2 linked regions of the Prochlorococcus marinus XMU1405 genome follow. The protein of the gene in region 1 binds, or shares a complex with, the protein of each later gene. Links are inferred from orthologs where the notes say so. Each region holds a gene or a part of one and is shown on either strand. Other genes may lie near its edges.

Region 1 (16,294 bases):
GTATTCAACTTCTACTAGATCTAGTTCTACATCCAACATTTGAGGGTACTCCAGTACTTTTTGTTCCAGATTGCGCATTTATGATTGATAGACCCATGGATGTATGGGGAGCGCCTCTAGAAGTTGAAGTTTTACTTCATGGATGTTTAAAAAGTTGCATTAACTTAATGGAATTAAGTAGAGCAGATCATGTTAGTAGACTTTTAGACCAAAGACTTATTCTTACAAATCAATGGGTTAAGGATTTAGGAAGTTTTCTTTTAAAGCATTATTGGGTTACCAGCCAAACAATGCAAATTTTAAGAAGAAGGCCAACTGAGCAGTATGGTGATGATCAACACTTCAATGAATTTAACGTTCAACCTCAAGTGGTTCCCTCATGGCTACAAGATTGGTTAGAGAATAGAGGTGGTTACTTAATAGGAAATATTAGGACAGGAAGGCCTGACTTTCGATTTTACAGTTTAGGCAATTCTTTAGCATGTATGTTCGGAGTTCTGCCTCCTGAAGAACAAAGAGCCTTATTTAGATTAGTTTTACATAACAGACAGCATTTGATGGCTCAAATGCCGATGAGAATTTGTCATCCTCATATGGATGTCGAGGAATGGCAAAATAAAACTGGATCCGATCCAAAGAATTGGCCTTGGAGTTACCATAACGGTGGTCATTGGCCAAGCTTACTTTGGTTTTTTGGTACAGCTGTCCTATTACATCAAAAACATTACGGTTCAGATGATGTGATCCTCATGGAAGAAATGAAATCTTTAATAGAGGAATCATATTGGTGTCAACTTAATCAATTGCCTAAGCAAGAATGGGCAGAATATTTTGATGGCCCTACAGGTACTTGGGTTGGACAACAATCAAGAACATATCAAACTTGGACAATTGTTGGATTTTTATTAATGAATCATTTTTTAAGGAATGAGTATAACGATATAGATATGTTTGAAATTTGAGTCTAAAATAGACCTAAAGTTAATGATTTATCAATTGGCAAGCATGCCCCAATACCTAGGTATATTGTTAGAAAAGTTCCGAATAAAAAAACAGACATTGCTATTGGTCTTCTAAATGGATTAGAAAATTTATTAACGTTTTCGATAAAGGGTAAAATCATTAATCCAAGTGGAATTAATGTTTGGAGTGCAATACCCAAAAGTTTATTAGGAACAACTCTAAGTATTTGAAAAACTGGGTAAAGATACCATTCAGGAAGTATTTCAAGGGGTGTTGCAAAAGGGTTAGCTTTGTCTCCCAACATTGCAGGATCAAGAACTGCTAATCCAACTACACAGGCAATAGTTCCTAAGATGACTACCGGGAAGATATATAGTAAATCATTTGGCCAAGCTGGTTCACCATAATAATTATGGCCCATGCCTTTAGCTAACTTTGCTCTCAACTTTGGATCAGATAGATCTGGTTTTTTTAAAGTAGACATATGGAGAACGAATAATGGTTTAAGTATAGGAGTTTATAAAGGACCTGAAATACCCTGTTTACGAATCATTAAAAAGTGCATCAACATGAAGACTGCTAATGACCAAGGTAATACAAAAGTGTGAAGACTATAAAATCTGGTTAATGTGGATTGACCAACACTTTCTCCACCTCTAAGTAGTTCAACCATAAAGTCACCTATTACTGGTATTGCAGCAGGAACACCTGAAACAATCTTAACTGCCCAATAACCCACCTGATCCCAAGGTAGGGAGTATCCAGTCACTCCAAAAGCGACAGTTATAACTGCCATTACAACACCTGTAACCCAAGTTAATTCTCTTGGCCTCTTAAAACCTCCGGTAAGATAAACCCTAAAGACATGAAGGATTAACATCAATACCATCATTGATGCACTCCATCTATGCACAGATCTTATTAACCATCCAAAACTTACATCGGTCATTAAATAACTGACTGAACTATAAGCTTGTGTAACTGTTGGCTTATAGTAAAAAGTCATTGCAAAACCTGTTGCAAATTGAATTAGGAAGCATACTAAAGTTATGCCTCCTAAACAATAAAAAATATTTACGTGAGGGGGTACGTACTTGGAAGTTACGTCGTCAGTTATGTCTTGGATTTCAAGTCTTTCTTGAAACCAATCATAAACAGATGAAGAATTCGCCATCCAAAAAAAAATTAGCTTTGATATAAAGAGCTTACTTAAAATTCTTATACTTGGTGTTAACACTTAACCCAATGAATTCATCTTTTAACAAACTTTTAACATTCAAAACTATAATCACTGCATCAATGATTATAGTTTTTTCTATCAATCTTTTGTTGATGGAAAGAGTGGATGCTCTCAGTGATAGCAGGCAATTAGTACTTGACGCTTGGACCTTGGTAAACGAAGGTTTTTATGATCCAGAAAAGTTTGATGAAATCCAATGGAAAAGAATTAGACAAAAAACGTTACAGAAACAAATTGAAACAAGTGAAGAGGCTTATTCCGCAATTGAAGACATGTTAAGACCTCTAGACGATCCCTACACGAGAGTTTTACGCCCCAAAGATTATGAGCTACTGAAATCAAGTAATTTTGGGAGTGAAATTAATGGTGTGGGGCTTCAATTAGGTGAAGATGATAGCAATAAAGTTAAAGTTATTTCTACTCTTGGGGGGTCGCCAGCTGAAGAAGCTGGAATAGTAAGCGGGGACATTATCGAAACAGTGGATGGAATCTCATCAGAAAAATTAGGGCTTGCAAGTACCGCCTCTAAGTTAAGAGGTGAATCAGGAACAAAAGTTTTAATTGAATTATCTACGGAATCAGGAGAAATTAGGGAAGTCGATTTAGAGAGGAGATCAGTAGATCTAAGACCAGTTAGAACAAAAAGATTAAGAGACGATTCTCACACAATAGGATATTTAAGGATAACTCAATTTAGTGAAAGCGTACCTAAAAAAGTTGAAGAGGCTCTTCAAGAGTTAAAAGAGAAAGAGGTTGAAGGCTTAATCTTGGATCTTAGAAATAATTCAGGGGGACTAGTAAGCTCAGGTATTGCAGTTGCAGATTCATTTTTAATTGAGAAACCCGTAGTCGAGACAAAAGATAGAAATGGAATCAAAGATGCAATTATTTCTCAAAAAGAGACATCTTTTGATGGGCCAATGGTGACTTTAGTAAATAAAGGCACTGCAAGTGCTAGTGAAATACTTGCTGGTTCTTTACAAGATAATGAGAGGTCAATTCTTATGGGAGAACAAACTTATGGTAAAGGTTTAATTCAATCCCTAAAAAGTTTGGGAGAGGAAAGTGGTATTGCTATAACAGTGGCTAGTTACTTAACACCAGATGGTAATAATATTCAAGGCCAAGGTATAACACCTGACAAATTACTTGATCTACCTGATGCAAGTGATTTTGGAAGTACTGACGATAAATGGGTGAGGAATGCGGAATTATTTTTAGGGTCGCTTCTAGAAAAAAAAGAAGTTCCAGTTCAAACACTTGAATTAAACAATGAAGAAATTAAATCTTTAAATGGCTAAAGATTGAAAATAAAAAATCTTAAGAATATGAGTATTAAAAGAATTTTTCATGACCCAATTCATAAAGAAATAGTATTTGATGCAGGAAAGCCAGAAGAATTAATGATTATGGAATTAATTGATACAGTCGCTTTTCAAAGACTTAGAAGAATAAAACAACTTGGAGCGGCATCATTACTTTTCCATGGTGCAGAATCGAGTAGATTTACTCACTCAATTGGTGTTTTTTGTATAGCTAGAAAAATTTATAAGAGATTAATTGAAAGTAAACCTTCTTTTAGTGAAAATAAATTTGTTCTTTATGGAGCAGCTCTACTACATGATTTAGGTCATGGACCCTTAAGCCATACCAGTGAAACAATATTCATGCATGATCACGAACAATGGTCTGAAAACTTAGTGACAAATTATTCTCCAATAAAATCAATCCTCAAAAAGTATGACAACGAATTACCCAGAAAAATTGGAGGATTATATCAATCAAAACAACTATTTTCAAAACCTTTAAGAACATTGATAAGTAGTGAGATAGATTGCGATCGTCTTGATTATCTTTTACGCGATAGTTACAATACAGGGACTAATTATGGCTTAGTAGATTTAGAGAGAATAATTTCAGCTCTCACCTTTTTACCTGATGGAAATATCGGAATCAAACCAAAAGGAGTGATCGCTATTGAGCATTTCCTTGTACTTAGAAACTTGATGTATAGAACAATCTACAATCACAAGATAAACGAAATATCAACATGGATTCTGGGAAAAATATTACACACAATAAAACATAATTATGAAAAGAATATTTGGTTAGATAATTCTCTGCATAAATGGATTTTTTCACCATCAAAGGTTGATTTTGATGATTTCATAAGAAATGATGATGTAACCTTTTATTATCATTTGATTAGATGGAAAGATGAATCTTTTGAACCACTTTCTACACTATGTAAAATGTTTATTGACAGGGATTTATTAAAGGCATCAGACATAAGTTTTTTAAGTAAAATTAATAGATTAAAAATCCTTGCATTTGCCACAAAATTATGTGAAAAGAATGGTTATGATTCAGAAATATTTTGCGGGATTAAGGAAAGGTCTTTCAAAGGTTTTGAATCTAATAATGCTCTAAAAATATGGGACGGCACTTATCAAAGCGCATTAGAAAATAGTTCCGCATTAATAAAAACTTTAATGAGATCCGATGAAAGCTCTTTTATTATTTATCCAGATATGATCAAAAATGAAATTAAAAATGAAATTTCATTAATAAAAAACAATTCCTAGATTTAATTCAATGGAAATCGTTTTAAAAAACAGTAAAAGTAAATATTTAGAAATTTTTTCTTTGTTAGATTTAGATAATCTCCATGAAATTTTCAAAAGATTTTCATCCATCAAAGAACCTTTAGAAGCAAAAATTTTCGCAGTCAATGAGTCAATAAGTTCTCATCAATTATTAAAATTAAAAAATCATTTTGACAAAATTAATATTTGTTCCTTATGCATTTACTCAAATAATAGAGATACAATAATAAGTGGAAAGTTCTTAAAAATTGATTCAGCTTATGTAAAAGAGCAAGAGATGCAAAATCAGTTGCTATCATTCAATTCAAAAAAGAAAGACGATATTCTTCACAAAGGAACAGTACGATCGGGTGAAAGAATATCTTCAAATGGAAACCTATGCATTATTGGAGACGTTAATCCAGGAGCAATAGTTTCCGCTAAGAAAAATATTTACGTTTGGGGAAAATTACTAGGGATCGCATTCGCAGGGAAAAGTGGAAATAAAAATGCATCTATTGCATCACTTTATCTAAACCCTTTACAGTTAAGAATTGCAGATATAATAGCAATTGGACCAAAGGAAAAACCCAAAAATTGCTATCCAGAAATTGCAATAATAGATAAACAAACAATAATTATCAAACCACACCTAATAGAAAATAAAAATTAATCAATAATTTGCAATAAATAAATTTAAACTAGATAAATTTAAGAATTACTTAATCTTTAAAATATTTAACTTTCTGCAAGTGGCTTTATTATTTGTAAAATCTTAAAAATCGTGGGGAAGAATACTCGCACAATATTAATCTGTTCAGGTAAGGGAGGGGTTGGTAAAACAACTTTAACTGCAAACCTAGGAATAGCACTTGCTAATAGCGGAGCAACAACTGCTGTATTAGATGCTGATTTTGGCTTAAGAAATTTAGATCTTCTTCTAGGATTAGAAAATCGCATCATTTATACGGCTCAAGATGTTCTAGACAAGAACTGTCGTCTCGACCAAGCATTGGTTAGACATAAAAAGGAGCCTAATCTTGCTCTTCTACCTGCTGGAGATCCAAGGATGTTGGATTGGATGAAGCCAGAAGATATGAAAAAAATTAGTGAGCTACTTAGTGAGAACTTTGATTTTGTCTTAGTAGATTGTCCTGCTGGTGTAGAAGATGGCTTTAAAAATGCTCTTGCAGCCTGTAAAGAAGCTATTGTTGTTACTAACCCAGAATTATCCGCAGTGAGGGATGCAGATAGAGTAATAGGGATTCTCAATACTTCAGATATTGAGCCTATTCAACTTGTAATCAATAGAGTTCGCCCGAACATGATGGCTAGTCAAGAAATGTTATCCATCGAAGATGTTCAAGGGATCCTTTCTTTGCCTTTATTAGGTATTGTTTTAGAAGATGAACAGGTAATAATAAGTACAAATAGGGGGGAGCCACTGACACTCTCAGATAGTAGATCTCCTGCAAAAAAATGTTATTTGAATGTTTCTCAAAGACTTACAAATAAAGATGTACCAATTATCGATCCTAAAAAAGAAGGCAAAAGTCTTAAAGATAAATTCATGAGATTAATGCAAACAAAGGTTTTTTAAAATGATGACTCTTAGAGATCTTATAAATAAATTACTAGGCAGAGAAACGTCTAGTGCTAATACAGCAAGAGAAAGATTACAACTTGTACTGGCTCATGACAGAGTTGATATGAGTTCTTTAACAACTGATCTTTTAGATAAAATGAGGAAAGAGATTCTTGATGTTGTTGCTAAATATGTTGAAATTGATTTTGATGAGGTGGCAGTAAGTTTAGAGACTGAGGATAGAATGACTGCATTAGTGGCCAATTTACCAATCAAAAGAACTATTTCAGGAGAAATAAAATTCAAAAAAACTGATAAAGTTAATAAAGATATCAAAAAGTAATAAATTTAAAAAAAGCAAAAAAAATACTCATAATAGAGCCTTCCTGATTGTAAGATGGAGAGATTGCCGGCTTAGCTCAGCGGTAGAGCAGCGCTTTTGTAAAGCGAAGGTCATCAGTTCAAATCTGTTAGCCGGCATTTTGATTTATTTAATTCTGTTCAATATTCTTCGCTGAAAATAAAAAGACTAAACCTACCAGAGCAATTATAGGAATCAATCTTATTTCGAGAACATACTCTAAAAAAGATACAAGGGGTTCAAATATCCAATAAGTAAAAAATTGAATCAATAAAACAAAAAATAATAATAACAACATTAATACAATTCCCTTACTAATACTTCTCCTTCTCTAATCAGTCTCCAATCTCCACTTTTCTTCCAAAATATAATAGTACTTGCTTTTCCACTTCTTTTTCCCCAGGGGATAGGACCCAAAATTTTTACAGAAGGAAAGTCTAGAGCAATACCTTCAACTGTAATAGATCCTTTAAAACCTGAAATATTTGCACTTGAAGTTAACAATGGACCTGTTTCTCTCATGAGAGATTGAGCCATATATGAATTTGGAATCCTCAACCCAAGAGTGAGATCATTGCTTGTGAGGATTGTAGTCTGCTTTTCTGAAGCAGGAATAACCATTGTCAGAGCTCCAGGCCAATATTTTGAAGCTATATTTTCGTAATCTTCTTTAGCTGATTCGTGTACATAATCAATTAATTGTTTATGTTCTGACCCCATAAGAATTAAGGGTTTATCTCTATCCCTTTGTTTAAACTCATAAATAATATTTGAAAATTTTGGCAAGCATCCAATTGCAGGTAATGTATCAGTTGGGAAGATTATAGGTAAACCACTTTTAAGTGTCTTCAAAGCGGATTTGCAGTCTACTAGATTCATTTAAATTATGAACTTGTAATAATTTATTTATATCTTCCAATGGTAAACCTACCAATACCTGAAAAATCATTCACAATTTCTATTGATGTAAATTTATTTTTAATAAAAAGTTGTTTTACTTTTTCGCCTTGATCAAAATGATTCTCTAAAATTAACCAGCCCTTCTCTTTTAAAAATATGGGTGCTTTTTGTATTATTTCCCTAATGTGTTTTAAACCATCATCGCCGCCTAATAAAGCAACTTTAGGTTCGAAATTTTTAACTTCTTTGGGTAATTTTTCATAAGTATCTTTAGGAATATATGGCGGGTTTGAAATGGCAAGGTCTAATTTTCCTTTAAAATTTTCAAGAGGTGACCACCAATTTCCACAATAAAATTTCAAATTTGATTGTTTGGAAGAATTTATATAATTTTTAGTAGCTATTTCTAATGCGTCTTGATCTATATCAGTTGCTACACCTTCGCTAAATGGATAAGCCAATGCTAACGCAATACTTATAGCGCCTGATCCAGTTCCTAATTCAGCAAAAAATAATTTTTGTGAATTCTGTCTGAATATCTTCCTTACGATGTCGACTATAAGTTCTGTCTCTGGCCTAGGAATAAGTACTTTATCTGTAACTTCTAATTTTAGATCCCTCCAAAAAGCTATTCCACAAAGATATTGAATTGGGCAAGATTTCAATAAATGATCTTCCCAAATAGATTCTAAATAATCTAAGTTTTTTTTTAAATATAAGTTTCCTTCAGGTTTTATATTAAGCGAATTTAGATCACTTTTTGATATACCGCCTACAGAATCAAGTAAAAGAGCAAGAGATTGATGATCTCCCCCCTTAGAAAGTTGTGTTTTTTTCCAAAATAAAAATTCTTTTACAGAAATGCTAAGCATTTATAAAAGCTTTAGCGTTTTGGGCCAAGCTTACCTTTACCAGATTCTGAGTAAAAGCTTGATTTTTCGCCGTCTTGAGTAGAAATAAATAAACCTATAAGGAATATTGTTGGTACTCCTACAAATAAAAGGCTAGCTACGAATCCGAAATTAGTTGTTTCCATTTAGTGGACAGTTCTATTAGGTATTAAGACTATAGACATATAACTTGAAATAAAGTGGAAAAATAAACAAATTTTTATCAACTAATTAACAGTCTTAAACAATTAGCGAGGTAATTTTTTATTTTCGCTATTTTTTTTTAGTTCTTCTAAATTTGAAGGTGGAGATTGTGGTTTTGTTAAGATCACTGCAGAAGATTTTATTAACGTTTGGCACGCAAGTCGCCAATTATCCGGCCTATTTTTAAGTTTTTCTTCCTCAACAGAAGTAAGAGGGCTTAGAGAATTTTTGTTTCCTCCTTCAACTGAAATAAAACAAGTACTGCACTGCCCTGCCCCTCCACAATTTCCTAAAATACCTTTTAAACCATAAAGTTGTAAGTTCTCTTTCATTACTAGTTCCCTTAAATTTTCACCAGGGTTACATTGAACTTCTAAATCTTCGCGGATGAATCTGATAGTTGCCATTTTTTTAGTTATTTTTCTTATTTTGGCGTTTTACTTTGAGAATTGTGACCAAAATATTAACAATTTTTAGTCAAAAATTCCTTGAAAACTCAGTAATGCAAATTGATTTACCCAATTTTTGCAAGAAAATAAATTTATTTACAAAAATCCCTGAAAGACTAAAAAACCCTTACTATCATGATGTTTAGCTGTTTATTCAGCATAGTTACTAGAAATTAACCGATGGGATTGCCTTGGTATCGAGTTCACACAGTAGTTATTAATGACCCAGGTCGACTACTTGCTGTGCATCTTATGCATACTGCATTATTAGCCGGCTGGGCCGGTTCTATGGCTCTTTATGAATTAGCCATTTTTGATCCTTCTGATGCTGTTCTCAATCCAATGTGGAGACAGGGAATGTACGTTATGCCGTTCATGGCAAGGCTTGGTATCACAAGTAGTTGGAACGGATGGGATATTACTGGTGCTACAGGAGTTGACCCTGGATTCTGGAGTTTTGAAGGGGTTGCAGCAGCACACATAGTATTTAGTGGATTATTAATGTTGGCCTCAATTTGGCACTGGACATATTGGGACTTAGATTTATGGGAAGATTCAAGAACTGGTGAGCCTGCTCTTGATCTGCCAAGAATATTCGGAATTCATCTTCTTCTAGCTGGACTCACATGCTTTGGCTTTGGAGCTTTTCATTGCGCTAACGTAGGAATTTGGGTTTCTGATCCTTATGGTTTAACTGGCCATGTAGAGCCTGTTGCTCCTTCATGGGGGGTAGATGGTTTTAACCCCTTTAACCCAGGAGGAATAGTTGCAAATCATATCGCAGCGGGACTTATGGGGATTATTGGTGGTATTTTTCACATCACTAATAGGCCAGGGGAAAGACTTTATAGAGCATTAAAACTTGGAAGTCTTGAAGGAGTTCTGGCTAGTGCTCTAGCTGCAGTGCTATTTGTATCTTTCGTTGTAGCAGGAACAATGTGGTATGGTTCAGCCACAACTCCAGTCGAGTTATTTGGTCCTACTAGATATCAATGGGACTCTGGCTATTTCAAAACTGAAATTAATAGAAGGGTTCAAGCTGCTATAGACAATGGTGCCACTAAAGAAGAGGCATATGCATCTATTCCAGAGAAATTAGCCTTCTACGACTACGTTGGAAATAGTCCTGCTAAAGGAGGATTATTCAGAGTTGGAGCTCTTGTTAATGGTGATGGTTTACCAACAGGTTGGCAGGGTCACATTGCATTCCAAGACAAGGAAGGTAATGAATTAGAAGTTAGAAGAATACCTAATTTCTTTGAAAACTTCCCAGTTATACTTGAAGATAAAGAAGGTAATGTAAGAGCAGATATTCCATTTAGAAGAGCCGAAGCGAAGTATTCATTTGAGCAAACTGGCATTACAGCAACTATCTATGGAGGAGACTTAAATGGTCAAACATTTACTGATCCTGCAGTAGTTAAAAGATTAGCTAGAAAAGCACAGCTTGGAGAAGCATTCAAGTTCGATAGAGAGACATATAAATCAGATGGTGTATTCCGAAGCTCCCCAAGAGCATGGTTTACATATGCACATCTATGTTTCGGATTGCTATTCTTGTTTGGCCACTGGTGGCATGCTTCAAGAACTCTTTACAGAAATTCATTCGCTGGAATTGATGCTGAGATTGGTGACCAAGTTGAATTTGGTTTATTCAAGAAACTTGGTGACGAATCCACAAGAAGAATCCCAGGAAGGGTTTAACCTAAACTTTATTACTTAATCTTATGGAAGCTTTTGCTTACGTTCTTATTTTAACTCTCGCAGTTGTTACCTTATTCTTTGCTGTAGCCTTTAGAGATCCACCTAAATTCGATAAAAAATGAACTTAATAAAAAGACCTCTTTAGCAAGGGGTCTTTTTGTTTTACTTTTCATAATTATCATATTACTCTAGTATTAGAGTTACAGTTCATTTTATTTCACTACATGCAGTGTCCAACCTGTCAAAACACAGATAGCAGAGTTTTGGAATCAAGATCTGCTGATAGTGGTAAAAGTGTTCGAAGAAGAAGAGAGTGCTTAAATTGCAGCTTTAGATTCACAACTTATGAAAGAGTGGAAACAATGCCAGTTTCAGTTATAAAGAAAGACGGTGGCAGAGAATTATTTGATAAACAAAAATTATTTACTGGCATATCAAGGGCATGCGAAAAGACTAACTTCAGTAGTGAAGCAATTATTAATTTCGTAGATGGAATTGAATCACAAATCGTTCAAGACTCTAATAAAGATATTAAATCTTCACAAATCGGAGAATTAATACTTAAAAATCTTAGGAAAGAAAACGAAGTCGCCTATATAAGATACGCCTCAGTTTACAGAAAATTTAATGGGGTAAAAGATTTTATTTCTACTCTTGAATCTCTAAAAGGAAGTTCAAAAAACCAATTAGCTTCAATTTTATAAAATTAAGCATCTTAAAGTGTAGAATACATAACACAAATCTATTTGCTATTGGTTTGCAGGCTAATAGCATTCCTTTCTAACTACCTTAGGTAGTCTGCGATACAACAAATGAACGAAAATTCTTCCCAAACCATTAAAGAACTTTCTGAGGATCAAGAAATAAAAAATTCGACTGAGTTAAAAAATGATTCCACCTCTCAAAATGAGGAAGATTTATCATTCGAGAAGAGCGATATACCTTCTGCAGACTCTTCCTCTAGCAGAATAAATACTGATTTTGACAACGCAGGATTCACACAAGAAGAATTTGCATCACTTTTGGGTAAGTATGACTATAACTTTAAGCCTGGCGATTTAGTTAAAGGTACAGTTTTTGCTCTAGAGCCAAAAGGGGCCATGATAGATATAGGGGCAAAAACAGCTGCTTTTATGCCTGTTCAGGAGGTTTCAATAAATAGAGTTGAAGGACTTAATGATGTTTTACAACCTTCAGAAAGTAGAGAATTTTTCATAATGAGCGAAGAAAATGAAGATGGCCAATTAGCCCTCTCCATTCGAAGAATTGAATATCAAAGAGCATGGGAAAGGGTTAGACAACTTCAAAAAGAAGATGCGACTATATATTCTGAAGTTTTTGCAACAAACAGAGGAGGGGCTCTCGTCAGAGTAGAAGGCTTGAGAGGTTTTATCCCAGGCTCTCATATAAGTGCTCGAAAAATCAAAGATGACTTAGAAGGTGAATATTTACCTTTAAAATTTCTTGAAGTTGATGAAGAGAGAAATAGATTAGTACTAAGTCATAGAAGAGCTTTGGTTGAGAAGAAAATGAACCGACTTGAGGTAGGCGAAGTTGTTGTTGGTTCTGTAAAAGGTATTAAACCTTATGGAGCGTTTATTGATATTGGTGGAGTTAGTGGTCTATTGCACATTTCTGAGATTAGTCATGAACATATTGAGACTCCTCATAATGTTTTAAATGTGAGTGACCAAATGAAAGTAATGATAATTGACCTTGATTCAGAAAGAGGACGAATTTCATTATCAACTAAAGCACTTGAACCTGAACCAGGAGATATGCTAACTGACCCTCAAAAAGTTTTTAGTAAAGCTGAAGAAATGGCTGCTAAATATAAACAAATGTTATTTGAACAAACTGACGAGAACGAAGAGATCTCCACAGCTTCAGCTGAAACAGTATAACTTCACTTATTTATTTTGTGCACGCATATTAGAATTTAAGCCTCATTATTCTTATACAAGTATTTTTAATTAACAATAATTGATTTGTAACGATAATCTAATTTAGGATATTTAGTAATTCCAAAATAATTTGTAAATGAGTGATTTCATTTTCACTTCAGAATCTGTAACTGAAGGTCATCCTGACAAAATATGTGATCAAATTAGTGACGCTGTTTTAGACGCTTTATTGACAGAAGATCCAGAAAGCAGAGTTGCATGTGAAACTGTTGTAAATACGGGTCTTTGTTTACTTACTGGAGAAATAACTTCAAAAGCAAAAATCGATTATATAAAACTTGTTAGAAATGTAATTAAAGAAATTGGATATGAGGGCTATAGAGCAGGTGGTTTTGACGCAAATAGTTGTGCAGTTTTAGTAGCACTTGACGAGCAATCACCAGATATTTCTCAAGGAGTAAACGAAGCAGATGATATTAACGATGATTTGGAAGATAATACAGGTGCTGGCGACCAAGGCATAATGTTCGGCTATGCATGCGATGAGACGCCTGAATTAATGCCCTTACCGATTAGCTTGGCTCATAGATTAGCCATTCAACTTTCTAAGGTAAGGCACGAAAACGTACTTAATTATCTACTCCCTGATGGTAAAACTCAAGTAAGTATTGATTATAAAAATGGAGTACCACTATCGATTAATACCATTTTAATTTCAACTCAACATAATCCTGAGATAGATGGTATTACAAATGAAGAAGAAATTCGTCAAAGAATAAAAGAAGATTTATGGAAGAATGTTGTAATTCCTGCTACTGAAGATTTAGAAATCAAACCAAACATTCATACAACAAGATTTCTAGTAAATCCCACGGGCAAATTTGTCGTAGGGGGGCCTCAAGGTGATGCCGGACTTACTGGAAGAAAAATTATAGTAGATACATATGGCGGTTACGCAAGACACGGAGGAGGGGCATTTTCGGGTAAAGATCCCACAAAAGTGGATAGATCAGCTGCTTATGCAGCACGTTATGTAGCTAAAAGTATAGTTAAGGCAAAATTAGCAAAAAAGGCAGAAGTACAATTAAGTTATGCAATTGGAGTTGCAAAACCGATCTCCATTCTTGTTGAAACTTTTGATACTGGCGTTATTTCACAAGCTAATTTGACTGAGCTCATTAATAAGAACTTTGATTTAAGGCCAGCAGCAATTATAAAAGAATTTGATCTAAGAAATCTACCTCAAAAAATGGGTGGTACATTTTTCAGAAAGACTGCATCCTATGGACATTTTGGCAGAAGAGATCTAGATCTCCCTTGGGAAAAGGTAGAAGAAAAAGCAGCCCAATTAGCGGAGGCTTCCAAAGTATTTTTATAAAAATATTTATTCTATGCCTGATAATTTTTATGGGGGATTAGATTTTGGAACTAGTGGCGCAAGAATATCTATAATAAATTTTCATAAAGAATTGATATATTCAAATTCAGTTCCTTATTTATGTAGCTTTAAAAATCCAAATTCTTGGACTAATTCTTGTGAAAAACTCTTAGGGTGTTTACCTATTGAGGTAAGAAGTAACCTTCAAAAATTGGCTATATCTGGCACATCAGGAACCTTAACGGCATCAAATTTACGAGGAGAGCCAATAGGAGAAGCAATATCTTATGACCAAGCATGTAATGAAAATAAGATCCTTCTTGAATCATTAACTTCTGGAGAAGATCATCTGCGAACTCCATACAGTAGTCTTGCTAAAGCATTAAAACTAATAGATAAATATGGGACAAATATACTTTTACGACATCAATCTGATTGGATCACTGGTTGGTTTTTAAAAGATTGGACTTATGGAGAAGAAGGTAATAATCTAAAACTTGGTTGGGATCTAAAAAAAGAATCATGGCCAAAAAGCTATCTCAATACTTCATGGGGGAAATGCCTGCCTCAAATAATAAAAAGTGGGAAAATTATTGGACAAGTGAATTTTGATTTAGCAGAGAGATTTAACTTGAATAAGAATTTAATATTAATCTCAGGCACTACTGACTCTAATGCAAGTGTGATAGCTGCAGGTTTAGGCAAAGAAGATGGTCTTACGGTTTTAGGAACAACTATTGTAGTTAAGAAAATTATTGATAATCCTATAAAAAAACAAGGAATTACAAACCATAGAGTAAACGGCAATTGGATATGTGGAGGAGCATCAAACGCAGGCTGTGGTATATTGTCTCAGTTTTTCTCTGATTTAGAAATAAAAGAACTCAGTCGACAAATAAATCCATCAAAAAACACTTCTTTAAATCTTTTACCTCTTAATAGTAAAGGAGAAAGATTTCCTGTTAATGATTCTAATTTAAAGCCGATACTTTGTCCAAGGCCAGTAAGCGACTCACTTTATTTACATGCATTATTCGAGGGTCTAGCTAAGATCGAATTGAAAGGATGGGAAAAGCTAGGCGAACTAACAGGTTCACTTCCAAAAAAAATTATTACTATTGGTGGAGGCTCAAAAAACCCTCAGTGGAGAAAAATAAGAGAAAATATTATCAATATACCAATAGTTTCATGTAAAAAAACTACTTCATTTGGGACAGCCTTGTTAGCGATGAACTCAAAATAAAAGTTTTTTTTAGATATTTGATGAAGATATAAAATTTTTAATTAAAAGGGTTTCACAAACTACACATCTTAATTTAGAGTATATAGGTTAGAGCCGGGATAGCTCAGTTGGTAGAGCAGGCGACTGAAAATCGCCGTGTCCCCAGTTCAAATCTGGGTCCTGGCACCTTTAAAACCCCTTCTATGAAGGGGTTTTATATTTTCTAAAAAAGTAGAAACTTACTTTTTATTTTGTTTCTAGAATTTAAGATTTGTTAGTTTTCTACTCTGCAGACTTGACCAATAACACCCAAAATCAATTCATCTCCATTTGGATCTTGCCAATCAGCTAAATCATTAAAATTACTATTTACTTCATCTATAGAGACATCAACGTCTCTAAATGATTTTTCAAAACAATTTATATCCATTGTATAAAGTATATCCTTAGTAATTTCACTTTTTGTTTTGGGAATATATTTACTCAATACTCTCACAGAACCATCCTCATTCCTTTTAATACTTTGCCTGTCCCACAACTGTTCGCCATATTCACTTTTAGGGACTCCAACCCATTCATGAGGCAAAGCATTTGCTTGTTTTATAAAAAAACAAATGGGAACGATTATTGACAGAACTAAACCAATGCTATTTCTAATAAATATTGAACTAACTTTATTCTTAGAATCAACCATGAATACTTGTTAAATACAAAAATCTTTTATCTAGAGTAGATATAAGATTAAAAATTTGTAAAAATTTTTATTGATTAGTATTTCTATTATAGATAGAATCAAATATTAAATTCAAAACTTACTTCCCATAAGTTAATTATAAAGATAATGAATAAAATACAAAAATTTCTCTCAGTAGTTTTTTTTATAGCAATATTCGTTGTATTGATTTACTT
Region 2 (16,383 bases), on another replicon or contig:
GCAAAAGTTGTATAGGAGACATTCTGGAAGACCAGGAGGAATGAAAACTGAAAAATTTGAGTCTCTACAAGAAAGAATTCCTGAAAGAATCATCGAGCAAGCTGTTAAGGGTATGCTGCCACATAACTCTTTAGGAAGACAGCAATTTAAAAAACTAAAAGTTTATAAAGGTGCTGATCATCCTCATGCTGCTCAGAATCCTGTATCATTAAATAGTTAATTTATCAAAATGAATAGTCAAATAAAAAACAAAGCTGTGTATTGGGGAACTGGAAGAAGAAAAACTTCAGTAGCCAGAGTTCGCTTGATTCCAGGAAATGGACTAATAAAAATTAATGGTCGTTCTGGTGATGATTATTTAAACTTTAATCCTCTGCACTTAAATTCAATAAAAGCACCTTTGCAAACACTAGGCCTTGAGAATTCTTATGATATTCTTGTAAATGTATTTGGTGGTGGATTGACAGGTCAAGCAGATGCTATCAAGCAAGGAGCAGCAAGAGCACTTTGCGAATTATCTCCTGACAATAGGAAACCGCTAAAAACTGAAGGTCATCTCAGTAGAGATCCTAGAGCGAAGGAACGAAGAAAATATGGTCTTAAAAAAGCAAGAAAAGCTCCTCAATTCTCTAAACGTTAAAGGAATTTAAATCATGCCAAAATCAGAAATACACCCAAAATGGTATCCAGATGCAAAAGTTATTTGTAATGGAGAAGTTGTAATGACGACTGGCTCCACGCAGCCGGAATTACATGTTGATGTATGGAGTGGTAATCATCCTTTCTTTACTGGAACACAAAAGATTCTTGATACAGAAGGTAGGGTTGATAGGTTTATGAAAAAATATGGAATGGGTTCAGCTAATTCGGCTACATCAGAAGAGCAAAAAGAAGAAAAAGATTCTAAAAAATAGAATTTTCAAAAATTAAGCATAATTTCAATTGGAATACTCAACATTAATTGCAAGGTTGAAAACTGCTTCAGAAAGTTTTGAAAATTTGGAAGTGCAGCTTGCAGATCCTGATATCGCTAATGATCCAAAAAAATTAGAATCAATTGCAAGAGAAAGGTCAAAGTTGGAACCTTTAGTGATTGATTTTAATAAGTTGCTTGATACTGATAAAGAAATCGAAGATTCAAAAAATCTTCTCAGAGAGAATAGAAATGATAAAGAAATGGAATCTTTGATTAATGAGGAGTTAATAACTCTAGAGGAATGTAAGAATGAACTGATTCAAAAAACCACAATCGCCTTATTACCAAAAGATCCAAGAGATGAGAGAAGTGTAATGTTAGAAATCAGAGCCGGTGCAGGAGGTAACGAGGCTTGTATCTGGGCGGGTGATTTAGCAAGAATGTATGAGAGGTATGGACAAAAAATTGGATGGTCTGTAAAACCTGTTAGTGCTTCCGAATCAGACATGGGAGGATTCAAGGAGTTAGTTATATCCGTTAAGGGAGATTCTGTTTATAGTCAACTTAAATTTGAGGCTGGTGTGCATAGAGTTCAAAGGGTTCCAGCTACTGAATCTCAAGGTAGAGTGCACACCTCTACTGCCACAGTGGCCGTGATGCCTGAGGCTGATCCCGTTGAAGTTAAGATTGATCCAACTGATCTAGAGGTTGGTACGGCAAGATCAGGAGGTGCAGGGGGACAAAATGTTAATAAGGTAGAGACAGCTATTGATCTTCTTCATAAGCCTACAGGAATAAGAGTTTTTTGTACTCAAGAGAGATCACAATTGCAAAATCGCGAACGAGCGATGGAAATTTTAAGAGCTAAATTATACGAAATTCAATTAAAAGAAGCTAATGCAAAAGAAAGATCTCAAAGGCTTTCCCAGGTTGGAACAGGTGATAGGAGTGAAAAAATTAGAACTTATAATTTTAAAGATAATAGGACAACTGATCATAGATTAGGTTCCAATTTTTCATTAGAACCAATTCTTGCTGGTCAATTGGATGAAGTGATTGATGCATGCATAGCACAAGAACAAAAAAGAATGATGGAGGATTTTAATAATGGTGTAAATTAAGATTTTATTTTTATTAGATTGCAATTCCTATTACGTATTTACTCCATTCTTTATGTCTGCCAGAGTCAATTTGTCTTGTGGCCTCAAAATTGAGATTACTAAGTGGACGATAAGGCTTGCGTTTTAAAGGCATATTTGCCTCTTCTGGGGTTCGGTTACCTTTTAGTACATTGCATCTGAGACATGCTGTAGTAACATTTTCCCAGTTATCTGTCCCACCTCTACTTCTCGGTAAAACATGATCTATTGATAGGTCACTACCTCTATGGTTACAGTACTGGCAAGCATTATTATCTCTTAGAAGAATATTTTTTCTTGTTAAAGAAACCTCTCTAAAAGGGACCTTCACGTAGTAACGAAGTCTTATAACTGTCGGCAATTTTCTGCCACAATGAATTGAATATGATTGATCTTCCTCTAAGCTTTCTGCCTTACCTTTGATCATCAAAATGACAGCTCTTCGCCAAGAAGTGATGTTTAAAGGTTCATAAGATGCATTTAAAACTAGAGTCTGGCCCATGCCAAAATTCAATTTACATGTCATGCTAACTGTATATTTCAATAAGCGCATATAATTGTGCAACGTTAATGCAAATTCGGCAAACTAATCAGGAATTTAATTTTGATAAATATTCAATTTTTAAACAAAATATAGATCCAAAACAAAGGGCATGGATAGAAGTTAAAGGCAAAGCATTAGAGGCAAATGTAAGGCAATTAAGAACAAAACTAAGTAAAAATTGTCAATTTATGGCGGTTGTCAAAGCTGATGGATATGGACATGATGCAAAAGTAGTATCTGACTACGCTATTAGAGGCGGAGCTTCGGAATTAGGCGTTGCAACTTTAAAAGAAGGGATTAAGTTACGTTCTTTTGGAGTTAAAAAACCAATTCTTATTCTGGGAAATCTATATACAAAAAGAGATTTAATAATATCCTTCAAAAATGATCTTATGCCAACTATAAGTAGTATAAGAGAGTGTTTAGTTTGCAATAATATTGGGAAGCACTTTGGGTTGAAATTCGCTTTACATCTTAAGGTTGATACTGGAATGTCAAGATTAGGATTTGAATCTAATAAATTTGTTCAGCAATTTGAAAAAATAAAATCTTTTGAGAACATTTCGATAGAAGGAATATATAGTCATTTATCGTCTGCAGATGCAGATAACGCACTATATTCCGATAGTATTACACAATTACAAAGACTAAAGTTTAATGAATTATTAAAGCAAATTAATCTTGATAGAAGTAATGAAATTAAGATTCATTTGGCTAATTCTGCGGGAATGCTTCTTAGCAAAGATTTTCATTTTCACATGGTACGCGTTGGGCTTTCTATGTACGGATACAGTCCTCTAACAAAAATAGATAAAAATTTATTACTTAGGCCAGCTTTATCTTTGAAGGTCAAAGTAGCTTTTATAAGAACTATTGATAAAGGTGTAGGTGTAAGTTATGGAGGCAAATTTGTAAGTCATAGAAAAACTAGGTTAGCTGTATTAAGTATTGGTTATGCAGATGGTGTACCAAGAAATTTGTCAGGCAAGATTAACGTAATCCATAATAATAAATTTTATCCTCAAGTTGGATCTATAACTATGGACCAAATGATGGTAGACATAACAGATTCTAATGAAATTAAAGTTGGTAGTACCATGGTATTACTTGGATCTGATGGAGATAAAACAATTTCTCCTCTTGAATGGGCAAGAAAATCTAATACTATCCCATGGGAAATTCTTTGCTCTTTTAAAAATAGATTACCGAAAGTTCAAGTAGATTAGACATTTCGATTAAATAAAAAATTTTGAATGTTTGCATAAAAATTGATAATGTATAAGAACTGGAGAGGTGGCTGAGTGGTTGAAAGCGGCTCCCTGCTAAGGAGTTACAGGAGGCAACTTTTGTCGAGGGTTCGAATCCCTCCCTCTCCGTGTATTTTCGTGTCAGGAAGCGTCATATAGTTTCAGAATTTAGGTATTGGAAGGTTAGTCTATAATTTAAGGAATCAAGTATATTCATATTGTGCCTTGAGGTGTCTAAGAGTTAGGGGATGAAATAAGGGATGAAATGAAATATTTTTCAGAAAAAACAGTGTCATCCCTTCCTATACCTACTCTCTTAGATTTATTCGATTTACTCCCTCTTAGTATTAATTCTGTTTGTGGAATTTTATAAGAATTTTCTTAAGATTCAGATTTATCGATACAACTAAAAATATCATAATTTCAGGTACTTGCAGGTTTGCATAAGTTCAATATTCCGCCAACCAAGTGTTGGGTAAATTGGTTGGTAAAATCAAGGTTAATAATTTAAAATCTCCCTCATAATTTAATGAGTTCTAATATTTAACAACCAAAGACTATCTTTTTGTTAATGTCAGAGCTGTTGCTCTATTTTGAAGAACGGTTAGAAGATTTACAGAGAAAATCGACAAGATCTCTTCATAGTCCTAAATCGTATCTTTTAAATTTGAAGGCATTTCTCGATATGGTTATAGACATTTGGTATTTATGAAACTTCGTAAAAAGTACTTGTTAGTAACTTTGATTATTAAGATTGTCTTCATGGGATTATTTGTTTCCTTTATTAGGGTGCATTTATTGCACTTTTCAAATACATGATTTTCTAGAAAGTATGTTTCGTAAAACCCCAAATTATTTATTAAAGGGAGTTGCTATTTCTTTAGGATTTACTTTCGCATTTGCATTACTAGAAATTTTTGCTAGATTTTTGCCCGCATCTGATATTTTTTCTCAAAAATTACCACTTAGGTGTAAGTCTCCTCTTGCATCTTTTTCAGAAGTCGATCAAGATTGTCTTTTCCAGGCAAATGCTAAGTATCAGGGTATTTATACAAAGGGGAAATTCCCACCCTTTCCAATTAAAACTTTTAAGAGAGCAAACGATATTGGACAATACACAGATGTAGACTTCAGAGAAGTTGTAGGAAACAGATCAAACATAATCCCGATCGTTTCGATTGGGGACTCATACGTTCAAGCATTGCAGGTTCGAAATGCAGAAACATATCATGGACGTCTTAATAATTACGTTAGCGAAAACAAAAAGATTATAAAATCAACTGCTATTGGTACTGCAGGCAATCCTTTAAGTCAGTATCTAATTTCAAAAATGTTCGCTCATAATCATATTACAAATCCCGAATCTATATATATTTTCTCTATTATTTCTAACGATTTTGATGAATCTATTCTTGGAAAATCGAAGGTTCAGTATGGTGGACGATTTAAACTAAAACCTGATTACGGTCTTGATGAAATTGTTTTCATAAATCGTTATTCCTCAATTAAAGTGAAGATTAGAAAATTAATACTAAAATATTCTGCTCTTTCAAGATATTTGGCAAGTAATCTCAACATATCAACATTGGCATATACCTACCCATTTTGTATGCTTGCTGATTTTCCATGCGAGCAAATTAAAAATTTCAATGCAAACATTATAGATTCAGGCGAATCTGGAGATACCAGTAGATTTGAATATTCTTACAAAGCATCAGATATATTCTTGTCTGAAGTAGAAAAAATACGAAATACACCTCTTACAAGAAGGAATACAATTTTTGTAGTTGATGCAGATAGAAGTTCTATTTATAGTAAAAATATGCTTGAGAGTGAATATTTTAAGAAGCAACGTAATTATTTTATAAAAAAAGCAATGGATTATGGTTTTACTGTTATTGACATGAAATCAGTTTTTGCCGAGCACTATAAAATTAATAATCAAAGGTTTGAATTTTCAAATGATGGTCACTGGAACTCATTAGGTCACAAGATTATTACTGATGAAATCGCCAAAAACCTTAATCTTAAAATGAAATCTAAAAAGTAACCTATCGAATGATTTAGCGAGCCTTCATCAATAAAAATTCCTTAAAGATTCGGATTAGTTTAATATGAAGTCAACAAACTTGTAGTTAATTTGGTGGATAAATTACCTTCATCTGGGCTCACCTTAGTTCGTATTAGTTCATCTGGGTTTTTTAAGAGTTCCCTTTCTAGTGATTACCTCTCCTTACTTAATTAAGAAATATTTTTTAAGTTATATTTTTTTAAAATAGGTCAAAATTAACGTATTTTAGATCATTAATAGAATTTAAAATTAAGTCAGCACCTGCATCTTGTAGATTTTTTTCGTATGTATTACGTTCTTTTAATCGAGACTTTGAATGTAAATGAGGAGGTGCTATTCCAAAACTGATGAATTTCTGAGATGGGATTTCTTTTTTAGCGTTTACAACTGTATTTATATCTGCAATAGTATCTCCTACATATCCAATGGGAATATTTGATGAGCCAAGTTTATTTCCAAGAATTTGTTTCGATAAGTTAATAAAACCTTTAGGATCAGGCTTATCCGGCGCATCTCCCATAGCAATTAATGGAGGTGATTTTAGTCCAAGTCTTTTTTCTAAAACAAATTTTGCAGAGGCAGACTCTGCACCACTTACAAAACCCCAAATTATTCCATGGCTTTTTAATAAATCAAAAAACTTTTTATCAACTAATAACTCCTCATTTGTTATGAATCCAGACCAATATTTGCTATCTTTGCTTGGATCTCCTCCAAAGTAAAATTCTTCAAAACATTTAATTATTTCCTCTCTTGGAGGTATTTCAAGGTTTAAGTTCCCTTTTTTTTTAAATCTTTTTATAAATTCTAAACTTAAATCCCAGTCATTATTCCAGACCCCTTCATTTTTGGCATTATCAATATCAATATAACTAGGCTCCCATCCGGAAAACTTATAAACTGTTTTTTTTAGTGCAAGTCTGTAACTATGCTCTACGCTGCGTATTACACCATCAATGTCAAATAAAATTAATCCAATATTTTTCAATGAATTTTTTTTAGCCCTTTATAAAAGATTAATATTCTTATTAAAAAAAAGCAAAGAAAAAAAATTCTATGGATAATTTATTTATTGTCTAAATTTATTTTGTAAATATCCTCTAGGGGTAATAAATATTTCGTCTCTTAATGTGGTTTGAGAATTCCCAATAATTATTATCGATAACATATCTATTTCTTGAATAGGGATATTGTTTAAAGTAAAAAATCTTTTCGATTGATTTTCTCTACCTACTTGTCTAGCTATTAAAACGGGCGTATTATCTGGCCTAGATTTTAAACATTGATCAATTACACTTTTTAGCTGCCAATTTCTTTCAATCGATTGAGGATTAAATAAAGCTATAACGAAGTCACCAAGAAGAGCTCCTTTAATTCTTTTTTCTATTAACGACCATGGAGTTAACTTATCACTTAAACTTATTGAACAAAAGTCATTCATTAATGGTGCTCCACTTAGAGCAGCCGCTAATTGTAAACTACTTATACCAGGATGTACTTCAAAGTAAGGTCTATCTTCTTTTTTGATTTTTTGAATTAACTCCAAAAGTAAACCAGCCATTCCATAGAATCCAGATTCACCTGACGAAATTAAAGCTACTTTTATTCCTTCTTCAGCCAGTTTAATTGCTTTAATGCATCTTTCCTTTTCCTGAGTAAGTTTACTTTCAACTAAAACTTGGTCACTCATTTTTAAAGGCTTAATCAAATCTAAATACATCTTGTATCCAATCCACACAGTACATCTTGAAAGTGCTTTTTTTGCATCATTGGTTAGGAAGGAGATATCACCAGGCCCACTTCCAATAATATGTATTTCGCCATGGGTTGGATTATATTGATTTTTTGATTCTGCTACAGCGATAGTTACTGCACCAGATTGATTTTTAAAAATTCTTTTTTCTTCCAGCAATTTTGATCCTTCTCCTGCTGCCAGTAAGCAAGAAGCTTCCGCTACAGAAGGGGTGCCAATTGCCATTTCTACAATAATGGAAGGATTTGGAATAATTATTTTTGAAAGATCTTCTTTAGAAAAAAACTTGCATATCAGGTTTTTTTCTTGAACAAGTTCTAAAATTCCTTTCTCATCTTTTTTAATATCAACAGTTGCAAATCCTGCAATTGAATGCTGGGATAAATTTCTTGACTCCAATAAATTATTTAAAGAATTTGCTATGAATTCTTTGCTGGTATTTCTCTCACAACCAATTCCAATCCATAATACGGGCGGGTGCCAAGTTATTTTATGATTGTCGAAGATACTCACATGAAAAGTTGCATCCAGTTTTTCAGTTTCTGTTTTTTTAATTTGATTAATAATCTCCCCGGATTCTGAGGTTTTCCATAAGCTATTACCAGATAATTGTTTGCAAAATATTTTTTCGTTCTTAGCTTGTTTAATTACTAGTTTTGACCAATCTTTTGTTTTGCCAGATCTTTTCCAACCCCATTGATTCCCAAATGCATCAAGATTTAAGAAGCTTTGATCATTGGAATTATTAGTTTCTATTATTTCGCCACCAAGTAAACTAGCAATTTGACATGCAATATTTTGCGCATTTGACTGATGTAAGCCAATTAAAGGAACTATCTTGGAACATTTGTTATCTATAACGATTACACCTGGATCTTGATCTTTACAGGTTAAAAAAGAATTTATTATGCGTATTGATGCAGCAATTGAGCCTACAAAAATTATTAAATCTATCTCGGGCCATTTTTTATGTAAGATTTCTCTTGGTTTTTGTACTTGAATAAGTTCACTTTCCTTGCCATCATCTTTAGAAGAACTTGCTACATATATGTCTTTGACAAATTCCGTTTTTTTAAGTCTTTTTAAAATTTCTTTTGAATTATTAGATAGACCTATAGCAATTCCTTTCAAATCAGAAACTATTGATAGTAACGTTGAAATTATATCCTGTCGCTGGAATTAAAAAATTTTCTTTGAAATATAAAAAAAAATTTAAGAAATTTATATAAAATTTGAGTAAAAATACTTACAATTTAGTCATAGACTAGAATTTAACAAAATATTCATATAGTAACAATCATTAGAACATTTGTTACGTTAATGCATAACGAAAGAATCTTTGCCTTATTATTTTTGAAACGAATATCTAAAGTTCCGAGGGATTCGTTTTCTTGAACATTATCATTAAAAGTAAGTTCAAGATCCGATCAATCGGCTTTAATGTCAATTATTTTCGAGGTGCTAGATGACCATCAGCCCACCAGAAAGTGGAGAAAAAAACAAAAAAGTTTTGGAGGATCCTGTTAAGGCTGACCCAAGACCTATTGATTTTGCCAAATTAGATAAGCCAGGTTTCTGGTCAAGTAAATTATCTAAAGGTCCAAAAACTACTACTTGGATCTGGAATTTGCATGCTGACGCACATGATTTTGATGTGCATACAGGCGATGCTGAAGAAGCAACAAGAAAAATCTTTTCAGCTCATTTTGGACATCTTGCAGTCATTTTTATATGGATGAGTGCTGCCTTTTTCCATGGAGCAAGATTTTCTAATTATTCAGGTTGGTTAGCTGATCCAACTCATGTCAAACCAGGAGCTCAGCAAGTATGGGCAATTGTTGGTCAAGAAATGCTTAATGCTGATCTTGGTGCTAACTACAACGGTATTCAAATCAGTTCTGGAATATTCCATATGTGGCGAGCATGGGGAATTACTAATGAAAGTGAACTTATGGCATTAGCAATAGGTGCTGTAGTAATGGCTGCACTTATGCTTCATGCCGGAATTTTTCATTATCACAAAGCAGCTCCAAAAATGGAGTGGTTCCAGGATATTGAGTCTATGCTTAACCACCATATAGCTGGTTTAGTAGGACTAGGATCTTTAGCATGGGCTGGACATTGTATCCATATCGGAGCCCCTACTGCAGCACTCTTAGACGCAATTGATGCAGGCTCTCCTTTAGTACTCAATGGTAAAGAAATAGCAACAATTGCAGATATGCCTATGCCGCATCAACTCTGTGATCCACAAATCATTGGTCAGATATTTCCAGGATTAGCTAGTGGTACAGGTAATTTCTTTAGTTTAAACTGGTTAGCTTTCTCAGATTTCCTTACCTTCAAAGGTGGACTTAACCCTGTTACAGGAAGTTTATGGATGACTGATGTTTCACACCATCACTTAGCATTTGGTGTAATAGCAATCATTGGTGGTCATATGTACAGAACCAATTACGGTATTGGTCATAGTATGAAAGAAATATTAGATTCACAGCAAGGAGACCCAATATTATTTCCTGCTCCAAAAGGTCATCAAGGTCTTTTTGAGTTCATGGCAGAAAGTAGACACGCTCAGCTTGCAGTAAACTTAGCAATGCTTGGATCAATAAGCATACTTGTATCTCATCATATGTATGCGATGCCTCCATATCCATATATAGCTACTGACTACATGACAGTTCTTGGATTATTTACTCATCACATGTGGATAGGTGGATTATTCATAGTAGGTGCAGGCGCCCATGCTGGAATTGCAATGGTTAGAGATTATGATCCAGCAAAACATATTGATAACGTATTAGACAGAATCCTAAAAGCAAGAGATGCCTTAATCAGTCACTTGAACTGGGTATGTATGTGGTTAGGATTTCATAGCTTTGGACTCTACATTCATAACGACACTATGAGGGCTTTGGGTAGACCTCAAGATATGTTTAGTGATTCTGCAATCCAACTTCAGCCAATTTTTGCTCAATGGGTACAGAGTATTCAAGCATCTGCTGTTGGAACTTCTCTTTTAGCAGGTACTGCAGAAGCATTACCGCACAAAGCTTTAAGTGAAGTTTTTAATGGAAGTTTAGTAGAAGTGGGCGGAAAGGTTGCTATATCTCCAATTCCATTAGGCACAGCTGATTTAATGATTCATCATATTCATGCTTTCCAAATACACGTAACTGTTTTGATACTTCTCAAAGGAGTACTTTATGCAAGAAGTTCAAGGTTGATCCCTGATAAAGCTTCTTTAGGATTTAGATTCCCTTGTGATGGCCCGGGAAGAGGTGGTACATGTCAAGTTTCTTCATGGGACCACGTGTTCTTAGCCCTTTTCTGGATGTATAACTGTTTATCAATAGTAATTTTCCACTTCTCTTGGAAAATGCAGAGTGATGTTTGGGGACTGACTGGTGGTAACTTCGCACAAAGTTCCATTACTATCAATGGTTGGTTAAGAGACTTCCTTTGGGCGCAAGCTTCTCAAGTATTAACAAGTTATGGCCAATCTATAAGCATGTACGGTTTGATGTTCTTAGGAGCTCACTTCATATGGGCATTTAGTTTAATGTTCCTCTTTAGTGGAAGGGGATATTGGCAAGAATTATTCGAATCAATTGTTTGGGCACATAACAAACTTAAAGTTGCTCCAACCATTCAACCAAGAGCTTTATCTATCACCCAGGGTAGAGCAGTAGGTGTAACACACTTCCTTGTCGGCGGTATTGCTACCACATGGGCCTTCTTCCATGCTCGCCTTTTCGGGCTGGGCTAATTACCTGAACTTCACCTTTTTAATACAATGGCAACAAAATTTCCATCATTTAACCAGGGTCTAGCTCAGGACCCTACAACCCGACGAATATGGTACGGAATAGCTACCGCTCACGACTTTGAAAGTCATGATGGTATGACCGAAGAAAAGCTTTATCAGAAGCTTTTCTCTACACATTTTGGTCATCTCGCTATAATCGCCCTCTGGGTAGCTGGTAACTTATTTCATATTGCTTGGCAAGGCAACTTCGAGCAATTTGTACTTGATCCAACTCATGTTCGTCCTATTGCTCATGCTATTTGGGATCCTCATTTTGGATCTGGTATCACAGAAGCAATGACACAAGCAGGAGCTAGTGGTCCAGTAAACATAGCTTACTCAGGTCTCTACCATTGGTGGTACACAATTGGAATGAGAACTAATGAGCAACTCTTCCAAGCTTCAATATTCATGAGTATTTTGGCTTGTTGGACTCTGTTCGCAGGTTGGTTACACTTACAGCCAAAATTCAGACCCTCTCTAGCTTGGTTTAAAAATGCCGAGTCAAGATTAAATCATCATCTAGCTGTCTTATTTGGTTTTAGTAGTATCGCTTGGACAGGTCATTTGGTTCATGTTGCTATACCTGAATCAAGAGGACAGCATGTAGGTTGGGATAACTGGTTAACAGTGCTTCCACACCCTGCAGGTTTAGCTCCTTTCTTTACTTTAAATTGGGGAGCTTACGCTCAAAATCCTGATTCTTTAGATCAAGTATTTGGAACAGCTGAAGGAGCTGGAACAGCAATATTTACTTTCTTAGGTGGTCTTCATCCTCAAAGTGAGGCATTATGGCTTACTGATATTGCTCATCACCATATTGCGATTGGAACAGTTTTTGTAATTGCTGGTCACATGTATAGAAATACTTTTGGTATTGGACATAGCCTTAAAGAAATTACAGAAGCTCATAATACAAGACACCCTAATGACCCTCATAAAGGTAGTTTCGGAATTAACCACGATGGAATATATGAAACCGTAAATAACTCATTACATTTCCAACTTGGACTAGCATTAGCATCACTTGGTGTAGCAACTTCTCTAGTGGCGCAACATATGGGTGCACTTCCTTCTTATGCTTTCATTGCAAGAGACTACACTACACAATCTGCTTTATACAGTCATCATCAGTACATAGCAATGTTCTTGATGGTTGGTGCTTTTGCACATGGTGCTATTTTCTTTGTTAGAGATTACGATCCAGAATTAAATAAAGATAATGTACTAGCAAGAGTGCTTGGAACAAAGGAAGCTTTGATAAGTCACCTTAGTTGGGTAACAATGTTGCTTGGATTCCATACTCTTGGAATTTATGTTCATAACGATGTTGTTGTCGCTTTTGGTAATCCTGAAAAGCAAATTCTAATCGAGCCAGTATTTGCTCAATTTGTTCAAGCTGCTCAAGGTAAGATGATGTACGGCTTTAACGCTTTATTATCCGATCCTACAAGTTCAGCAACTCTCGCAGCTAATTCATTACCAGGTAATCATTACTGGATGGATCTTATCAATAGACAAGATGCATTAAGTGCTTTCTTACCTATCGGCCCAGCAGATTTCTTAGTTCACCATGCTATCGCTTTAGGTCTTCATACAACTGCATTAATCCTTATCAAAGGTGCACTTGATGCTAGAGGAACAAAATTAATTCCTGATAAAAAAGATTTAGGTTATGCTTTCCCTTGCGATGGACCCGGACGCGGAGGTACTTGTGATAGTTCATCTTGGGACGCTATGTACTTAGCTATGTTCTGGGCATTAAATTTACTAGCATGGGTAACTTTCTACTGGCATTGGAAACACCTAGCAATTTGGCAGGGTAACGTAGCACAATTTAACGAATCAGGTACTTACCTAATGGGTTGGTTCAGAGATTATCTCTGGTTAAACTCTGCTCAACTTATTAATGGATATAATCCATTTGGAGTAAATTCTCTATCTCCTTGGGCTTGGATGTTCCTATTCGGTCACTTAGTTTGGGCTACTGGTTTCATGTTCCTAATATCATGGCGTGGTTACTGGCAAGAGTTAATTGAAACATTAGTTTGGGCACATCAGCGTACTCCAATTGCTAACCTTGTTGGCTGGAGAGATAAGCCAGTTGCACTTTCAATTGTTCAAGCTAGATTAGTTGGACTAGCACATTTCACGATTGGAAACATACTTACATTTGGGGCATTTGTTATCGCATCTACTTCAGGTAAGTTTGGTTAAATTTCCCTTAAATAATTTAAATCACCACATTTGTGGTGATTTTTTTTGTTTAATTTTAGTGTTCTAAATTAAGTTAAAATTGTTTAATTATTATTAAATATAAATGCCAGATATAAAACAATTAATTTCTATTATCGTCCCCGTTTTCAATGAAAGCGAGAGTATTGGTCTTTTATTGGATGAAGTTATAAATGTGATGTCTTCTAATAAATTTAATTTTGAATTGATTGTTGTAAATGATGGTTCTAAAGATAATACTCATGAAGTATTAAAGCAACTAACTCTCAAAATTAAGGAATTGTCAGTAATTTCCCTTCGCAAAAATTATGGTCAAACTGCAGCAATGTCAGCTGGCTTTGATAATTCTAAGGGCGATATTGTTATTACTTTGGATGGTGATTTACAGAATGATCCAAATGATATTCCTTTATTAATTTCAGAAATTAATAATGGTTATGATTTGGTTTGTGGTTGGAGGTTTGATAGAAAAGATAAATTAATTAATAGAAAGATACCATCAAAAATAGCGAATAAGTTAATAGCTCACGTAACAGGTTTGAAGTTGCATGACTATGGTTGCTCATTAAAAGCTTTTAAGAAAGAAATAATAGAAGATATAAAGTTATATGGGGAACTTCACAGGTTTTTGCCCGTTTTAGCAAATATTGAAGGTGCAAGAATCAAAGAAATTAAAGTAAATCATAGGAGCAGGCAATATGGATCTAGTAAATATGGAATTGATAGAACTTTTAGAGTTTTAATGGATTTACTAACTGTTTGGTTTATGACTAAATTTTTAACAAGACCGATGTATGGATTTGGTTTTGTTGGAATTATAAGTATTTTCTTTAGCCTTGCGATAAGTTCTTATTTGATAGTTTTAAAAATAATGGGTGAGGATATTGGAAATCGTCCGTTGCTGATGTTTGCATTAATATTAGGAATTGCTGGAGTTCAATTATTTAGCTTTGGATTATTGAGCGAACTTTTAATTAGGACATATCATGAAAGTCAAAGTCGTCCAATTTACAGAATTAGATCAATAAACAGTGCTAAGCAAAATTGAATGTTTACTTGAACTGTCTTATTAATAAAGCTGAAATTTCAACGACTTCAGGAGAAATATCTTTTAAGCCTTTTCGTAAAATTGGTAATGTTGATTTATCAGCCAATTCTTCCGCAATTTTTAATGCCTTTAACTTATTTTCTGTATCACCCTGAAAAAGACTAATCATTTTATTTCTTTGAGAATTTTTATAAAATACTGAGTACTTTTTTTCTTCGTGATTGTATAAATAACTATTTTTTTTAGATAGAAATTTATTATTACTTTTTTTATTTTTCTTTAATTTAATAGTATTTAAATTGCGTTGATTTATTAACTTTTTAAAGCTTCTTTTTTTAAAAACTAGAAGTAATATTCCTATAAAAATAATAAGTAAAATTGCGAAAAAATTTAACATGTAAAAAGTTAATAATTTTTATATCATCCAGTAATAAAATTAACATTATTTCGCTGATAAATACTAAAGTGTTTAAAGATGTTTAAAGAACTATGCCATCTGATTTACCAAGTCTTTTACCCTCAATTTTTGTTCCATTAATTGGTATAGCAATGCCTGCTGTTTTTATCGTATTGATTGGAAGATTAATTACAGCAACTGAATAAATTATCAAACACTAAACTATTAAAAAAATGAGCGACTTTCAAAAATCATTCTCTGAATCAACAAGTTCTATTAAGTTTGATGAGAAATACATAGATACTTCTGTACAACCAAATGATATTGGCGTAGCAGAACAATGGGCAGTAAAAACAGTTGCTGATCCTTGTGTCGGTAATTTAGCTACTCCAGTTAATAGTGGTTATTTTACAAAAGCCTTCATAAATAATTTACCTTTTTACAGAGAAGGTATTTCCCCAAATTTTAGAGGTTTAGAAACTGGAGCAGCTTTTGGATATCTTCTATACGGACCTTTTACCATGACTGGCCCATTAAGAAATTCTGAATTTGCTCTAACAGCTGGACTTCTCGCTACTATTGGAGCTGTTCATATTTTGACAGCACTTTTTGTTCTATACAATGCACCTGGTAAAGCACCTAATGTTCAACCTCCAGATGCGACTGTTAATAATCCGCCAAAGGACTTATTTACAAGAGCTGGTTGGGCTGATTTTACAAGTGGATTTTGGTTAGGAGGATGTGGAGGAGCTGTTTTTGCTTGGTTACTTGTTGGGACATTACACTTAGATACCATAATGCCAATCATTAAAAATATTTGGACTGCTGGTTAATTTCTAAATAAAAGAATAAGTAATAATTTAATTTAAAATTTTAGGGTGAGCTTTATAAATTAACGTATAGTGCGGTCCCATCTATAATTTCTAACTACTCTTCCTGCGGAAATAAGTTTAGATTCATAATGCAATGAGATTCTATCATTAGACTTCTTTAGGGTATCTAATCCTATTCCATTTCTGCCAAAATCTTTTCCAGAGCTATGGTAATAAAATCCGTCTCCTTTGTAGATTCCAATATGATCACATTTTTTTTCATTTCCAAAAAATAAAAGATCGCCAGGTCGTATAGCCGCATACGATTCTTTGTAATAAAAAAGGTGCTTACAAAAACTTTTTATTTGAAAAGAGTCTCGAGGTATATAAATTTGATGCTTTAAAAAAGCAGT

Evidence for each region.
Region 2: the proteins of prmC (region 1) and prfA are in contact, whole or in part, in a crystal structure (PDB 2B3T), measured with the Escherichia coli proteins. The link is inferred for Prochlorococcus marinus XMU1405 from one-to-one orthologs.

The regions. Positions count from the first base shown.
Region 1 is NZ_JAAORF010000001.1:296,858-313,151, reverse strand. Bases 6,572-9,471 are described here. They hold prmC (peptide chain release factor N(5)-glutamine methyltransferase), read right to left. Parts: upstream 8,507-9,471; coding sequence 7,637-8,506; downstream 6,572-7,636. Other genes in these bases: psbB (photosystem II chlorophyll-binding protein CP47), read left to right, coding at 9,358-9,471; HA148_RS01665 (2Fe-2S iron-sulfur cluster-binding protein), read right to left, coding at 8,773-9,135; psbM (photosystem II reaction center protein PsbM), read right to left, coding at 8,518-8,670; HA148_RS01680 (L-threonylcarbamoyladenylate synthase), read right to left, coding at 7,032-7,613; minE (cell division topological specificity factor MinE), read left to right, coding at 6,572-6,716. Outside these bases: HA148_RS01725 (glycoside hydrolase 100 family protein), read left to right, coding at 1-962; petD (cytochrome b6-f complex subunit IV), read right to left, coding at 965-1,447; petB (cytochrome b6), read right to left, coding at 1,481-2,137; carboxyl-terminal processing protease CtpZ, read left to right, coding at 2,209-3,504; HA148_RS01705 (HD domain-containing protein), read left to right, coding at 3,532-4,788; HA148_RS01700 (septum site-determining protein MinC), read left to right, coding at 4,799-5,461; septum site-determining protein MinD, read left to right, coding at 5,573-6,388; more of minE, read left to right, coding at 6,390-6,571; more of psbB, read left to right, coding at 9,472-10,881; HA148_RS01655 (photosystem II reaction center protein T), read left to right, coding at 10,905-11,003; transcriptional regulator NrdR, read left to right, coding at 11,106-11,585; HA148_RS01645 (30S ribosomal protein S1), read left to right, coding at 11,694-12,785; metK (methionine adenosyltransferase), read left to right, coding at 12,922-14,163; HA148_RS01635 (FGGY-family carbohydrate kinase), read left to right, coding at 14,177-15,406; HA148_RS01625 (hypothetical protein), read right to left, coding at 15,660-16,079; HA148_RS01620 (TVP38/TMEM64 family protein), read left to right, coding at 16,227-16,294. UniProt on the Escherichia coli protein: Methylates the class 1 translation termination release factors RF1/PrfA and RF2/PrfB on the glutamine residue of the universally conserved GGQ motif, i.e. on 'Gln-235' in RF1 and on 'Gln-252' in RF2.
Region 2 is NZ_JAAORF010000003.1:451,847-468,229, reverse strand. Bases 1-2,989 are described here. They hold prfA (peptide chain release factor 1), read left to right. Parts: upstream 1-942; coding sequence 943-2,037; downstream 2,038-2,989. Other genes in these bases: alr (alanine racemase), read left to right, coding at 2,626-2,989; HA148_RS08555 (HNH endonuclease), read right to left, coding at 2,051-2,608; rpmE (50S ribosomal protein L31), read left to right, coding at 654-914; rpsI (30S ribosomal protein S9), read left to right, coding at 230-640; rplM (50S ribosomal protein L13), read left to right, coding at 1-220. In the rest of the region: more of alr, read left to right, coding at 2,990-3,825; HA148_RS08540 (hypothetical protein), read left to right, coding at 4,679-5,896; HA148_RS08535 (TIGR01548 family HAD-type hydrolase), read right to left, coding at 6,117-6,905; cobJ (precorrin-3B C(17)-methyltransferase), read right to left, coding at 6,987-8,801; photosystem I core protein PsaA, read left to right, coding at 9,136-11,439; photosystem I core protein PsaB, read left to right, coding at 11,467-13,695; HA148_RS08515 (glycosyltransferase family 2 protein), read left to right, coding at 13,799-14,761; HA148_RS09595 (hypothetical protein), read right to left, coding at 14,766-14,930; HA148_RS08505 (photosystem I reaction center subunit VIII), read left to right, coding at 15,251-15,364; HA148_RS08500 (photosystem I reaction center protein subunit XI), read left to right, coding at 15,392-15,991; HA148_RS08495 (C40 family peptidase), read right to left, coding at 16,051-16,383. UniProt on the Escherichia coli protein: Peptide chain release factor 1 directs the termination of translation in response to the peptide chain termination codons UAG and UAA.